DNA from 4 places in the Cellulosimicrobium sp. JZ28 genome. Region 4 is predicted to be linked to each of the others. Evidence: predicted binding sites of a transcription regulator. Region 4 holds the regulator's gene; each other region holds the start of a gene.
The links. Region 4 encodes HrcA, which represses chaperone genes, less so after heat shock. Its sites were predicted from a motif close to TTNGCACTCGNNNNNNNCGAGTGCNAA; they were not measured.
Positions count from the first base shown of each region.

Region 1: groL (chaperonin GroEL) is a predicted target of HrcA. The motif match lies at 1,921-1,947, and genes of this name have one in related genera.
Region 2: BJP59_RS05505 (Hsp20/alpha crystallin family protein) is a predicted target of HrcA. The motif match lies at 1,825-1,851, and genes of this name have one in related genera.
Region 3: groES (co-chaperone GroES) is a predicted target of HrcA. The motif match lies at 1,745-1,771, and genes of this name have one in related genera.

Region 1 is NZ_CP017660.1:3,069,443-3,072,889, forward strand. Features, by position in the region: gene groL (chaperonin GroEL) at 100-1,725, opposite strand; gene BJP59_RS13710 (hypothetical protein) at 2,545-3,447, shown strand, end outside.
Region 2 is NZ_CP017660.1:1,190,390-1,193,836, forward strand. Features, by position in the region: gene BJP59_RS05495 (class I adenylate-forming enzyme family protein) at 1-873, opposite strand, end outside; gene BJP59_RS05500 (biotin transporter BioY) at 894-1,607, opposite strand; gene BJP59_RS05505 (Hsp20/alpha crystallin family protein) at 1,946-2,431, shown strand; gene BJP59_RS05510 (FHA domain-containing protein) at 2,439-3,425, opposite strand; gene BJP59_RS05515 (VWA domain-containing protein) at 3,422-3,447, opposite strand, start outside.
Region 3 is NZ_CP017660.1:742,424-745,870, reverse strand. Features, by position in the region: gene BJP59_RS03375 (MerR family transcriptional regulator) at 1-519, opposite strand, end outside; gene BJP59_RS03370 (WhiB family transcriptional regulator) at 825-1,115, shown strand; gene groES (co-chaperone GroES) at 1,305-1,601, opposite strand; gene BJP59_RS03360 (class I SAM-dependent methyltransferase) at 1,841-3,118, shown strand; gene BJP59_RS03355 (glutamate--cysteine ligase) at 3,115-3,447, shown strand, end outside.
Region 4 is NZ_CP017660.1:2,291,543-2,294,989, reverse strand. Features, by position in the region: gene BJP59_RS10505 (MFS transporter) at 1-1,459, shown strand, start outside; gene hrcA (heat-inducible transcriptional repressor HrcA) at 1,539-2,555, shown strand; gene dnaJ (molecular chaperone DnaJ) at 2,662-3,447, shown strand, end outside.

The DNA of each region.
Region 1 (3,447 bases), 780 kb from region 4:
GCAGCGGGCACGACGGGCACGACGACGGCCGCCGGCCGGGCGAACCCGGCCGACGGCCGTCGGTGTCCTACGACTCCCCGTGAGGGGAGGCGGGTCGGCTCAGAAGTCCATGCCGCCCATGCCACCGGTCGGGTCGCCCGCGGGGGCGGCCTTCTCCGGCTTGTCGGCCACGACGGCCTCGGTCGTGAGGAACAGCGCCGCGATGGAGGCGGCGTTCTGCAGCGCGGAGCGCGTGACCTTGACCGGGTCGTTCACGCCGGCGGCGAGGAGGTCCTCGTACACACCGGTCGCGGCGTTGAGGCCCTGGCCCGACGGGAGGTTGCGCACCTTCTCCGCCACGACGCCACCCTCGAGGCCCGCGTTGACCGCGATCTGCTTGAGCGGGGCGTCGATCGCGGCGCGCACGATCTGCGCACCGGTCGCCTCGTCGCCCTCGAGCTCGAGCTTCTCGAACGCCACGGCACCGGCCTGGATGAGCGCGACGCCACCACCGGCGACGATGCCCTCCTCGACGGCAGCCTTCGCGTTGCGGACGGCGTCCTCGATGCGGTGCTTGCGCTCCTTGAGCTCGACCTCCGTCGCGGCACCCGCCTTGATGACGGCCACGCCGCCGGCGAGCTTCGCGAGGCGCTCCTGGAGCTTCTCGCGGTCGTAGTCGGAGTCCGACTTCTCGATCTCGCCACGGATCTGGTTGACGCGACCCTGGATCAGGTCGGCGTCGCCCGCGCCCTCGACGATCGTGGTCTCGTCCTTCGTGACGACGACCTTGCGCGCCTGACCGAGCAGGTCCAGCGTCGCGTTCTCGAGCTTGAGGCCCACCGTCTCGGTGATGACCTGGCCGCCGGTGAGGATCGCGATGTCCTGGAGCATGGCCTTGCGGCGGTCGCCGAAGCCCGGGGCCTTGACGGCGACGGACTTGAACGTGCCACGGATCTTGTTGAGCACCAGGGTCGCGAGCGCCTCGCCCTCGACGTCCTCGGCGATGATGAGGAGCGAGCGGCCGGCCTTCATGACCTGGTCGAGGACCGGGAGCAGGTCCTTCACGTTCGAGATCTTGGACTCGACGATGAGGACGTACGGGTCCTCGAGCACGGCCTCCTGGCGCTCGGGGTCCGTCTCGAAGTAGCGCGCGAGGAAGCCCTTGTCGAAGCGCATGCCCTCGGTGAGCTCGAGCTCGAGGCCGAACGTGTTCGACTCCTCGACCGTGATGACGCCCTCCTTGCCCACCTTGTCGAGGGCCTCGGCGATGAGCTCGCCGATCGCGGGGTCGCCGGCGGAGATGGCGGCCGTGGCGGCGATCTCCTCCTTGGTCTCGATGTCCTTCGCGGCGTTGAGCAGCTGCTCCGTCACCGCGTCGACGGCCTTCTCGATGCCGCGCTTGACGGCGATCGGGTTGGCGCCGGCCGCGACGACGCGCAGGCCCTCGCGCACGAGCGCCTGGGCGAGCACGGTCGCGGTGGTCGTGCCGTCACCCGCGACGTCGTCGGTCTTCTTGGCGACCTCCTTGACGAGCTCCGCACCGATCTTCTCGTACGGGTCCTCGAGCTCGATCTCCTTGGCGATGGAGACGCCGTCGTTCGTGATGGTCGGCGCGCCCCACTTCTTGTCGAGCACGACGTTGCGGCCCTTGGGGCCGAGGGTGACCTTGACGGTGTCGGCGAGCGTGTTGAGCCCGCGCTCCATGCTCCGACGAGCCTCCTCGTCGAAGGCGATGATCTTGGCCATGGGGAATGATCCTCCGCTGGTGGCGTATGGCGGTCGGCCGGCGCCCGCGACGGACGGCCCACGACGGCGGCGTTCATGTCACGCCGCCAGGGCGGGCCTCACCTGTCGACCTGGTGGGTTGCGCCGCAGCCGCCTGAGCGGCTGCCTGCGCTGGTCACTTCTGTCACTCTCGTGACGAGAGTGCTAACGCCATTATTGGCACTCGCACGGTGCGAGTGCAAGACAGCGGTGCGCCACGCCGCCGCGTATCGCGAGGGGCGAAACCGCGCACCGCGCGGCTCGCTCTAGGATGCGCGGTGTGATCCGCGCAACACCGTCGTGGCGCCCCCTCGCAGCCCTGGCTGGCTTCGTGCTGGTCCCTGCCCTCGGCCTGACCGCCGCGACCGCGGTCGCGGCGCCCTCGGGCGAGCACATCGACCTCTACCAGGACGGCGTCGCGGTGACGACCGGGCCCGACGGCGGCCCCGCGGTGCTGCGCCTCGCGCCCGGCGTCGGCGCGACGTACCTCGAGGGCAGCCGCGTGCTCGACCCGGCGGCGCTCGACCCCGGCGCGCTCGCCGCGGGCGTCGACCCCGCGGACGGCGAGGCGGACCGGCTCGCGCAGGTCGCCGGGGCGCGCCTCGACGCGACGGCGCTCCTCGACCCCGGTCTCGCCCACCAGACCGCCACCGCGTCGCGGGCCTGGCTCGCGTCCGGCGTCGTACCGGGTGCGGGCGGGCCGTTCGCCGCGCTCGGCGAGGCGGCCCTGCTCGACCTGCGCGCGCTCACGCTCGACGACGGCGCCGCCCTCGCCGCGCCGTCGCCCAAGTGGCGCTACGTGTGGCCGCGCGACGCGTCGTTCACCGCGGCGGCGTTCGCACGCACCGGTCACGTCGACGACGCGCGCGCCGTCCTCGGCTTCCTCGGCCGGGTCCAGAGGACGACGGCTCGTTCCACGCGCGCTACCTCCCCGACGGGTCGGGCGTCCCCGACGACCGGGGCATCCAGTCCGACGGCGTCGGCTGGGTCCTGTGGGCCGCGGACGTCGTGCTGGAGGAGACGCCCGCCGCGGACCGCGCCGAGGTGGCCGCCGAGCTGCGCCCGCTGGTCGACGCCGCGACGGACCACGCGCTCGAGCTCGTCGACGGCGAGGACCCGCTGCCGCCGCCGTCGAGCGACTACTGGGAGGTCGAGCCCACGTCTCTCACGCTCGGGACCGCCGGTCCCCTGCTCGCGGGCCTGGAGGCCGCGGCGGACGTGTACGCGGCCGCGGGCGAGGCGCCGCGCGCGCACGAGGCGACCCTCGCTGCCGCCCGCCTGCGCATGGCGGTCGAGCGCTCGTTCGGGTCCCAGGGCTACCCGCGCCACGTCACCGGCGGCGCGCGCGACGCCTCGACGGCGTTCGTGCTGCCGCCCTTCCAGCCGGAGCCCCTCGCCGGCGCGGACGAGGCCTGGCGCACGTCCGTGCGCGAGATGCTGCGCCCGGCCGGCGGGCTCGCGCCGGGCGCGGGCTGGCGGGCCGACGGCATCTCGTGGACACCCCAGACCACGCTGTACGCGCTGGCGGCGGCGTCGTCGTCCGACCCCGAGGACCGCGCCGACGCCGAGGAGTGGCTCCGCTGGGTCGACGACCACCGCACCGCGTCCGGGGCCATCCCGGAGAAGGTCCTCGCCGACGGCTCGCCCGCCGCCGTCGCGCCGCTGTCGTGGAGCTCCGCGCTCGTCGTGCTCGCGCTCGTGGAG
Region 2 (3,447 bases), 1.1 Mb from region 4:
GCCGGGGAACGCGCGCATCCCGGACCCGTCGGGGTCGTAGGCGACGAACGACAGCTCGACGGCGCCGTAGTACGCGAGCACGTCGACGCCGAGGCCCCGCGCCCGCTCCCGCGCCCCGGGCGCGAGCGACGCCCCGCCGACGACCGCGTGCCGCAGCCGGGACGGCGCGCCCGCGGCGACGGCGTCGAGCACGTCGTCGAGGACCTGCGGCACGAGGTGCACGACGTCGCTCGTCGCGAGCGCCGCCGTCGTCGCGGCCGGGCTGCGCGTGAGGACGGCGCACGCCCCGACGGCGAGCGTGTGCACGGCGGCGAAGCAGTACAGCGACGACGCGAGCGGGCCGGGGACGAGGACGGCGTCGGTGGGCCGCAGCCCGAGGAGCCGCGTGACCGCGTCGAACGACCCCGCCCACGACGCGCGCGTGCGCACGACCGCGCGCGGGCGGCCGGTGCTCCCGGACGAGAACCCGGCCCACGCGAGGTCGTCGGGGCCGGGGACGTGCGACGGCGCGGGCTCCGCGCCGTCGGCGGTGCCGGTCCCGCGCGGCAGCGGCACCTCGACGAACGTGCGCGGCGCGAGCGTGCGCAGCACCTCGGCGCGGTGGGCGCGCGGCCAGGCGGCGTCGCACACGAGCGGCGTCGCGCCCAGGTGGTCGACGGCCAGCATCGCCGTGAGCAGGTCGAGCGGGTCCGGCAGCGACACGGCGACGAGGTCGCCCGGTCGCGTGCCCGACGCGCGCAGGTGCGTCGCACCCGCGCGCACGTCCGCGGCGAGCGCGGCGTAGGTGCGCGACCGCTCGGGCGTGCGCAGGGCGGGACGGTCGCGCACCGCCGGGTCGGCGGCGTGCGTCAGGACCTGGTGGGCGACGGGCACGCGGACACTCTCGCAGGTGTTCAGGAGGCGGGGCGGCCGTCGGCCGCGGCACGGTCGACGCGTCCGGTGCGCCCGACCGGACGGGCCGCGGGGTAGGCCCGCACGACGCCCACCGTGATCGCGGCGGCAGCGAGCGCCTTGAGCAGGTCGCCGGGCAGGAACGCGAGCGAGAGCTGCGCGGTCGTGGGCAGCGGCACGCCCGTGACGAGCGCCTGCACCGGGATGCCGACGGCGTAGACGACCGCGATCCCGCCGACGACGCACGCGAGGAGCACGGGCGCGAACGTGACGCGCCGGAGCCGGTCGACGAGCAGGCCCACGACGGCCGCGCCGGCGAGGAACCCGACGAGGTAGCCCGCGGACGGCCCGACGAACGCCCCGAGCCCGCCGCGCCCGCCCGCGAGGACGGGGAGCCCGGCCGCGGCGAGCGCGAGGAACGTCGCGACGGCGAGCGAGCCGCGCCACGCGCCGAGGATCGCCCCCGCGAGCATGACGCCGAGCGTCTGGAGCGTCACGGGCACCGCGTTGCCGAACAGCGCGATCGAGCCGGGCAGGCCGAGCGCGGCCAGGAGCGCGGCGAACGTCGCGACCCGCGCGGCGTCGCCGGCGTCGAGCGCGAACCGGCCGCGGCGATGGTCGAGCGCGTCCGGGGGTGCGTCGCGCAGCACCTCCGGGGCGGTGGGCGCCGTGGCGGACGGGGTGGCGGCGGGCGTCTCCGTGCGGGCGTCGGTCATCGCGGGCTCCCTGCTGTCGGTGGTCGGGCGTGTCCACTCTGGCCGGGACGGCGGTCGTCGGGCGACGGCGCTCGCGACCACCTCCGCGGCCCGCCGTGCACGGATCGCACAAGGCGTTGGAGGGATCCTCCAACCGCGCCGGGGCGCGGGCGCGGGATCGGTGTGGGAGCAGCACAACCCGGCCTGTCCGGCCGGGCGACACGGCTCGTCGCACCTCTTGGCACTCTCGAGGTGAGAGTGCTAAAACAGGAGCTGTAGCCGCCCGCGGGGTGCCTGCCTCGCGGGAGCACCGACCGGTCCCGGACCGTCCGGGACCGTGCGACGAGGAGGTGAGAGGTGTGGCTGCGATGACCGACCCCTTCACGAGCACCTTCGACGCGATGGACCGTCTCGTCGGCCAGCTCGCGTCCGGCGCCCGCGCGACCGCTGCCTCGGCGGCCTCGGGCGGCATGCCGCTCGACCTGTTCCGCGCCGGGGACCACTACGTGCTGACGATGGACCTCCCGGGCGTCGACCCAGGCACGATCGACGTGTCCGTCGAGGACCGCACGCTGACCATCCGCGCCGAGCGCAGCCCCCGGACCGACCCGGACGTCCAGTGGCTCGCCCGCGAGCGGCCGTCCGGCACGTACGCGCGCCAGCTCACGGTGGGGCGCGGCCTGGCGCTCGACAAGATCACGGCGTCGTACGAGGACGGCGTGCTGACGCTGACGATCCCGGTGGCCGAGGAGGCCCGGCCCCGCCGGATCGAGGTCGCGCACCGCGCGGGCGGCGCGGCGACCCAGATCACGGCCGAGGCCGAGCCTCAGACGTCGGAGGGCTGAGCCGGGCTCACGCCTCGCCCGGGAGCGCCTTGCGGACGACGAGGCGCGTCCACGCCCCGAGGTACACGCGGTCCCCGTCGGCCAGCTCGCGTCGCTGGCCGGCGGGGATCGGGTCCGTCGGGAGCGGTTCCCCCGCGGGGCTCACGTAGGTGCCGTTCGAGGACTGCAGGTCCTCGACCCACCAGCGCTGCCCGTCCGTGCTGAGCTGGCAGTGCCGTCGCGAGACGCCGGTGTCCGCGCCGCAGTCGACCTGCGGGTGGATGCCGCGCGAGACCGACGGGCGCCCCACGAGCACGCTGCGCTCGCGCAGCACGACGAGCCCCGGCAGGCCCGCCGACGGCATGGGGTCCTCGGGCTGCTGGGCTGCGTACCAGTCCGGGTCGATCCAGATCTCGACGACCCACTGGTCCGGCCCGGGCACGGGCGGCGTCGGCAGGTGCGCGCCCGACGGCGCTGCCGGGTCCGCGGGCGCACCGGTGGGCTGCGCACCCGCGGCGGTCCCGGTGACCGGGGTCGACGCCGGAGCCTCGAGCGGTGCGGAGGCGCCCGGCGGCGGGGTGGCCGCGGACGCGGGGGACGCGGCCGGAGCCGGGAGCGGGGGCGGCGTCACGCCCGACGCGAGGCCCGCCCCCGGTGCGGCCGGGGCAGCGGCGGGTGCGGCCGGGGCAGCGGCGGGTGCGGCCGGGGTGGCCGGCGTGGGGCGCGACGGCGGGTCGAGCGAGAGCGCCGACGCAGGCTCCACCGGGTCGGGCAGGGCGCCGGTGGTGAAGTCGTAGCCGCAGTTCTCGCAGAACAGCGCGCCGGCAGGAGCGGGCGAGCCGCAGTTCGGGCACTCGAGGGCCTGCGCCGGTGCGGAGGCCCCGCCCGGAGCAGGAGACGCCGCGCCCGCTGCGGGCGTCGCGGGTGCCGACGCCGCGGCGATGGGCTCGCCGCACACGTCGCAGTAGTCGGTCGACTCCGAGGGGTGCCCGTTGGGGCAGACGACGGCGCTCACCGACGCACCCGCGTCGTCTTCG
Region 3 (3,447 bases), 1.5 Mb from region 4:
CGTCGGGATGCGCAGCAGCCGGTCGCACGCGCGCTGGTCGTAGGCGATCGCCGCGTCGACGACGTCGGAGACGCGCGTGGGCCGCGGTCCCTCACGGACGCCGACCGGACGGGGACCGGCGGCCCGTGCGGGCTCGCCCCCCGGGACGGCGCGCAGGAACGGGCGCGACGGCGGCGGCTCGGGCGCGTCGTCGTCGGCCTCGGGCTCGTCGGCGTCGAGGTCGCCCGCGCCGTCGGCGCCGCGGTCGTCGAAGGAGATCGCCCCACGGTTCGCGGCGAGCTCCTCCTCGTCGGCGGCGAGCGCGGCGCGGGCCGCGTCGGCGGGCGCGACACCGTCGAGCGTGAGGCGGCGCATCACGACGAGGCGAGCGACGTCGTCGTCGGTGTAGCGCCGGTGGGAGCCGGCCCGGTGCTGCGAGGGGCCGAGGCCGTAGCGACGGTCCCAGGTGCGCAGGGTCGCGGGCGCGACGCCGAGCCGGCGCGCGACGGCGGCGACGGCGAGGCCGGGGGACGAGGTCATGCTCGGTCGGGCTCCCTCGGGGTCGGGGGCGGACCGGACTGAGGTCATGGATCGATTCTGCCGAGCGGGCACCCGTCTCGCCACCTCGTAGAGGTCACAGTCGTGCACCCTTCGCGCCAGACCCGTGCCGTATTTGTTCGCTGCACGCGCAAACGCGCCGGGCGCAGCCGATCGCGTCAGCGCGGCAGGATCGGCCGACGCGGTTGAGCAGACCCGCACCGCTCCACGAGCGGTTCAACCTGCTCGTTCACTTTTTCCTCACAGGGGACTTGAACAACCCTTGCAACGCTTGTAGGTTGTTCGGCATGGCAGAGATCTCGAGGCTCCCCGGGCCCGTCATGGAGCTGTGGGAATGGCAGTACCAGGGTTCGTGCCGCGACGCGGACGACACGTTGTTCTTCCACCCCGAGGGTGAACGCGGCTCGACGCGACGACGGCGAGCGGAGGCCGCGAAGGCGATCTGCCACTCGTGCCCCGTGATGATGCAGTGCCGCGAGCAGTCGCTCCGCGTGCGTGAGCCGTACGGGGTGTGGGGCGGCCTGAGCGAGGACGAGCGCGCCGCCATCCTCGCGGGCGGCGCCCGTCGCACCGGCTGACGCACCCCTCCCCGGGCACCGTCCTCGGTGCCTCCGCGCCACCAGCAGACCTGCACGGCCCCGGTCCGACGTCGTACCGGACGCACGTGCGCACGACCCGTGGGACCACCGGTGGGGCGACCGGCCACGGAACGCAGCAGGGCCCCGCGACCGACGGTCGCGGGGCCCTGCTGCTGAACCGGGTCGGCGTCAGCCGACCACCACGGCGAGGATGTCGCGCGCGGACAGGACGAGGTAGTCCTCGCCGCCGTACTTGACCTCGGTGCCGCCGTACTTGCTGTAGATGACCTTGTCGCCGACGGTCACGTCGAGCGGGACGCGGTTGCCGTTGTCGTCGACACGGCCCGGACCGACAGCCAGGACCTCGCCCTCCTGGGGCTTCTCCTTGGCGGTGTCCGGGATGACCAGGCCGGATGCGGTCGTGGTCTCGGCCTCGAGGGCCTTCACGACGATCCGGTCCTCGAGCGGCTTGATGGGGACCGACACGTCGGACCTCCCCTTTCGCGGTGAGAACTGCAACGGATGGGTCGAGCGCACCGGCTGGCCGTCGTCGCGGGTGCCGGACAGCCTGGTCGCACGTGGCGCCGCCTCCGCGAGCGGTGGCGGCACGTCTCAAATCTAGGTCCCGGTTAGCACTCGGTCAAGGCGAGTGCCAACGTCCGCCCTGCGGACGATCCGGGCTCCGGCTGCGCGTGGTCCCCGGCCCCCGTGGAAGGATCGACGCCATGGACGCCGCCACGCTCACCAAGCTGCTCAGCCCCGAGGGCTGGGCCCTGCTCGGCGCGCTCCCGCCGTACGACGAGCAGCAGGCGCTCGTGCTCGCGGCAGGGCTGCGCGCGAAGGGCGTCGACCCGGACCTGGCCGCCGCGGCCCTCACCCAGTCCCGGCTGCGCGCCGCGGCGCACGGCAAGCTCGGCGCGTTCGCCGACGGCATGCTCTTCACGCAGGCGGGGCTGGAGCAGGCGAGCCGGCTCGTCGTCGCGGCCCTGCACGCCCGGCGGTACCAGGAGGCGGGGATCCGGCGCGTCGCGGACCTCACGAGCGGGATCGGCGTCGACGCGCTCGCGTTCGCCGCCGCGGAGCTCGAGGTGCTCGCGACCGACGTCGACGAGCTCACCGCGGCGATCGCGACCGTCAACCTGCGCCACTTCCCCGAGGCCGAGGTGCGCCACGGCGACGGGCTCGCGCTCGACCTGGAGGGCGAGCGCATCGGGGGCGTGTACGCCGACCCGGCACGCCGCACCCGCGCCGGCACGCGCGTGTTCGACCCGAAGGCCTACGCCCCGCCGCTCGACGCGGTGTGGGCGCTGCGCGCGCGTGTGCCCGCGGTCGGGATCAAGGTCGGCCCGGGCATCCCGCACGCCGGCCTGCCCGAGGACGCCGAGACCGAGTGGGTGTCGGTCGACGGGGACGTCGTGGAGGCCGGGCTCTGGTTCGGCCCGCTGGCGCCCGAGGGACCGGGCCGGTCGGCGCTCGTCCTGTCGTCGTGGACCGGGCCCGACGGGACCGCGCGCACCACCACGCGCCGGATCGCCCACCGCCCGGGCGACGCAGACGTGGTGCCCGAGGTGGGCGCCGTCGGGCAGTACCTCTACGAGCCCGACGGCGCCGTGATCCGCGCGGGGCTCGTCGCCCACGCGGCGCGCGGGCTGGGCGGTCGCCTGCTCGACCGGACCATCGCGTACGTGACCACCGACTCCCCCGCGCCGCTCGACGCGACGGGGCTCGCGGACGGGCTCGCGCGCGGCTACCGCGTGCTCGACACCATGCCGTTCGGCCTCAAGCGTCTGCGCTCCTACCTGCGCGAGCGCGGCGTGGGTCGTCTGACGATCAAGAAGCGGGGCACCGCCGTCACGCCGGAGCAGCTCCGCCGGCAGCTCGCCCTCACGGGCGACGCGACCGCCACGATCGTCCTCACGCGCGTCGGCGGCTCCCAGCAGGTGCTCGTCGTCGAGCCGCTCTCCGCTCCCCCGGCCGGCGCCGGGCAGGACGGGCCCCGGTGAGCGCCCTCCCGCGCCGCACGGCGATCCCCTTCGCCCGCTCGGAGCGCTCGACCGTCGGGCTCGAGTGGGAGCTCGCGCTCGTCGACGCCGACTCGGGCGACCTGCGGCAGGTCGCGCAGACCGTGCTCGACGCCGTGCGCCCGGCCGACGGCGGGCCGCACCCGTCGATCAAGCAGGAGCTCCTGCTCAACACCGTCGAGGTCGTGAGCGGCGTGTGCCGCACGGTGGGCGAGGCCGGCCGCGACCTGCAGCGCTCGGTCGAGGAGCTGCGCGCCGTGACGGACCCGCTGCGCGTCGAGCTCATGAGCGCGGGCACGCACCCGTTCGCG
Region 4 (3,447 bases):
CCAGGAGCGCGCGGAGCCGGACCCGAACCGCTGGCGCGTGCTGCCGGTCTGCCTCGCGGTGGGCTTCATCACGACGCTCGACGTGTCGATCGTCAACGTGGCCCTGCCGTCGATCGAGTCGTCGCTCGACGCGGGCCCGACCCAGCTCCAGCTCGTCGTCGCCGGCTACACGCTCGCGTTCGGGCTCGCGCTGGTGCCCGCCGGGCGGCTGGGCGACGCGGGCGCACGACGCCCGCTCTTCATCGCGGGCCTCCTGGGCTTCGCGCTCATGAGCCTCGCGTCCGGGCTCGCGCCGACCGACACGTGGCTCGGCGTCGCGCGCCTGCTCCAGGGCGTGAGCGCGGGCGTCCTCAACCCCCAGGTCGTCGGCCTCATCCAGCAGCAGTTCCGCGGGTACGAGCGCGGGCGCGCGTTCGGCATGTTCGGGGCGACGATCGGCGTCTCGACGGCGCTCGGGCCCCTGCTGGGCGGGCTCATCATCGCCGCGGCGGGACCGGAGACGGGGTGGCGGTGGGTGTTCCTCGTGAACATCCCCGTCGTCGCCGTGCTCCTGCCCTTCGCGTGGCGCCTCGTGCCCGGGCCGCCACGCACCGGCTCGGGCGCGGCGCGCGGGCCGCGCCGGCTGGACCTCGTCGGGCTGGGCCTGCTCGGCGCCGCGACCCTCGGCGTGATGATGCCGTTCGTCACGACGACCGGCCGCGGCGACGACGCGTCGCGCTGGTGGTGGCTCGTGCCGGCCGCGGCCGCCGTGGTGGCCGCCGTCGGCTGGGAGCGGCGCTACCAGCGGCGCACGGGCGAGGCCGTGCTCGACCCCCAGGTCGTGGGGCTCGGGTCCTTCCGCAACGGCGCGCTGCTCGGCCTCGCGTACTTCGCCGGGTTCACGGGCATCTTCCTCGTCGTCACGCTCTACCTCCAGGACGAGCTGGGGTACACGCCGCTCCAGGCGGGGCTCGTCGGCACGCCGTTCGCGGTCGCGTCGGGCGTGTCGGCGTGGTTCTCGGGCCGCTGGGTCGCGCGCTGGGGCCGCGAGCTCGTCGTGGGCGGCGTCGTGCTCGTGCTCGTCGGGGTGGTCGCGGCGGAGGTCGTCGTGCGCGCGCTCGGGGACGACCCGGGCGCCGTCGGCCCGGCGCTCGCGGTCGCGCTGCTCGTCGCGGGCGCGGGCAGCGGCACGGTCATCGCGCCGAACCAGACGCTCACGCTGTCCGAGGTGCCGGTGAGCCGGGCCGGGGTGGCGGGCAGCATGCTGCAGCTCGGTCAGCGCATCGGGTCGGCCGTCGGGATCTCCGTGGTCCTGTCCGTCTACTACGGCGGGCTCGCGAGCGGCGACTCGGCCGCGGACGCGACCGGGCGCGCGCTCCTGGTGACGATCGGCCTCGTCGCGGTCGCGCTCGTCGTCGGCCTCCTCGACCTGCGTTCGCGACGAGCGGAGGACCGCCGGACGGGCCGCGCGGACGCGTAGGATTGGCACTCGGAGGTCGAGAGTGCCGACGCCCGCACGCCCGCCCGGGCGGCGACGGTGCGGCACGCGGGAGGTGGACGTGAGCGAGGAGCGCCGGCTCGAGGTGCTGCGGGCCATCGTCGAGGACTACGTCCTCACGCGCGAGCCCGTGGGGTCGCGCGTGCTCACCGAGCGCCACAGCCTCGGCGTCTCGCCCGCCACGATCCGCAACGACATGGCGGCCCTCGAGGACGCCGGGTACATCGCGCAGCCGCACACGTCCGCGGGCCGGATCCCGACGGACAAGGGCTACCGGCTCTTCGTGGACCGCCTCTCGGGCGTCAAGCCGCTGTCCGCGCCGGAGAAGCGCGCCATCGAGACCTTCCTGTCCGAGGGCGTGGACCTCGACGACGTCATCGCGCGCGCCGGGCGCCTTCTCGCCCAGCTCACCGGCCAGGTCGCCGTCGTGCAGTACCCCTCGCTGAGCCGGTCGGGCCTGCGCCACCTCGAGCTCGTGCCCGTCGGCGAGTCGCGCCTCCTCGTCGTCATCATCACGGACACGGGCCGCGTCGAGCAGCGCACGCTCGAGGTCGCGAGCCTGCCGGACGAGGGGACCCTCGTCGAGGTGCGCGCACGGCTCAACGCCGCGGCCGCGGGCAAGCGCCTCACGGACCTCGCGCCCGGTCTCGCCGCCGTGACCGAGAGCTTCCACCCCGACGACGCCCCGCTCGTCCGCGCGGTGGGCGACCTCGTCGCCCAGACGCTCGCAGAGGAGAGCGAGGAGCGCCTCGTCCTCGCGGGCACGGCGAACCTCGCGCGCGCGGGCATGCGGTTCGAGCACGCGCTGCGCCCCGTCCTCGAGGCGCTCGAGGAGCAGGTCGTCCTGCTCGGGCTGCTCACCGAGATGGCCGCCGAGTCGGGCGTGAGCGTCCGGATCGGTCGCGAGACCCAGCTCGAGGGCCTCGCGGAGACCTCCGTCGTGACGACCGGTTACGGTAACGACGGTGACACGGTCGCGCTCGTCGGCTCGATCGGGCCGACCCGCATGGACTACCCCGGCACCATCGCGGCGGTGCGCGCGGTCGCGCGCTACCTGTCACGGGTGCTCGGCACGTGAGCCCCGCGGTCTCCCCGCCCGCGGCGGGCCCGCTCGACGACCACCCCCGACCCCTCCCGACCGGCCCCGCGCCGGCCTCACGACCCGCACCAGCAGAGAGTGACGTGTGAGCGACTACTACGAGATCCTCGGCGTGGCCCGTGACGCCAGCCAGGACCAGATCAAGAAGGCGTACCGCAAGCTCGCGCGCGAGCTGCACCCGGACGTCGCGGGCGAGGAGGCGGGCGACCGCTTCAAGGACGTCGCGCGCGCCTACGAGGTGCTGTCCAACCCGGAGAAGCGCCAGCAGTACGACCTCGGCGTCGACCCCAGCGCCCCCGGCGGCGGGGGCGGCGGCCCCATGGGCGGCGGGTTCGGCTTCCAGGACATCTTCGAGACGTTCTTCGGCGGCGCCCAGGCGCAGCAGGGCCCGATCCCGCGCGCCCGCCGCGGCCAGGACGCTCTCGTGCGGCTCGACATCGACCTCTCCGAGGCGACGTTCGGCGCGCAGCGCGAGCTCCAGGTCGACACGGCGGTCGTGTGCGGCACGTGCGGCGGCACCTGCTGCCGCCCGGGCACCTCGCCCCGCACGTGCGAGGTGTGCCACGGGCGCGGCACGGTCCAGCGCGTCGCGCGCTCGTTCCTCGGCCAGGTCATGACGAGCGCGCCGTGCGCCGCGTGCCAGGGCTTCGGCACCGTCATCCCCGAGCCGTGCGCGGAGTGCTCGGGCGAGGGCCGCGTGCGCAGCCGCCGCAGCATCACGGTCAACGTCCCGGCGGGCGTCGACACGGGCACGCGCATCAAGCTCACCGCGCAGGGCGAGGTCGGCCCGGCCGGCGGCCCCGCGGGCGACCTGTACGTCGAGATCCGCGAGCGCAACCACGACACGTTCGTGCGCCGCGGCGACGACCTG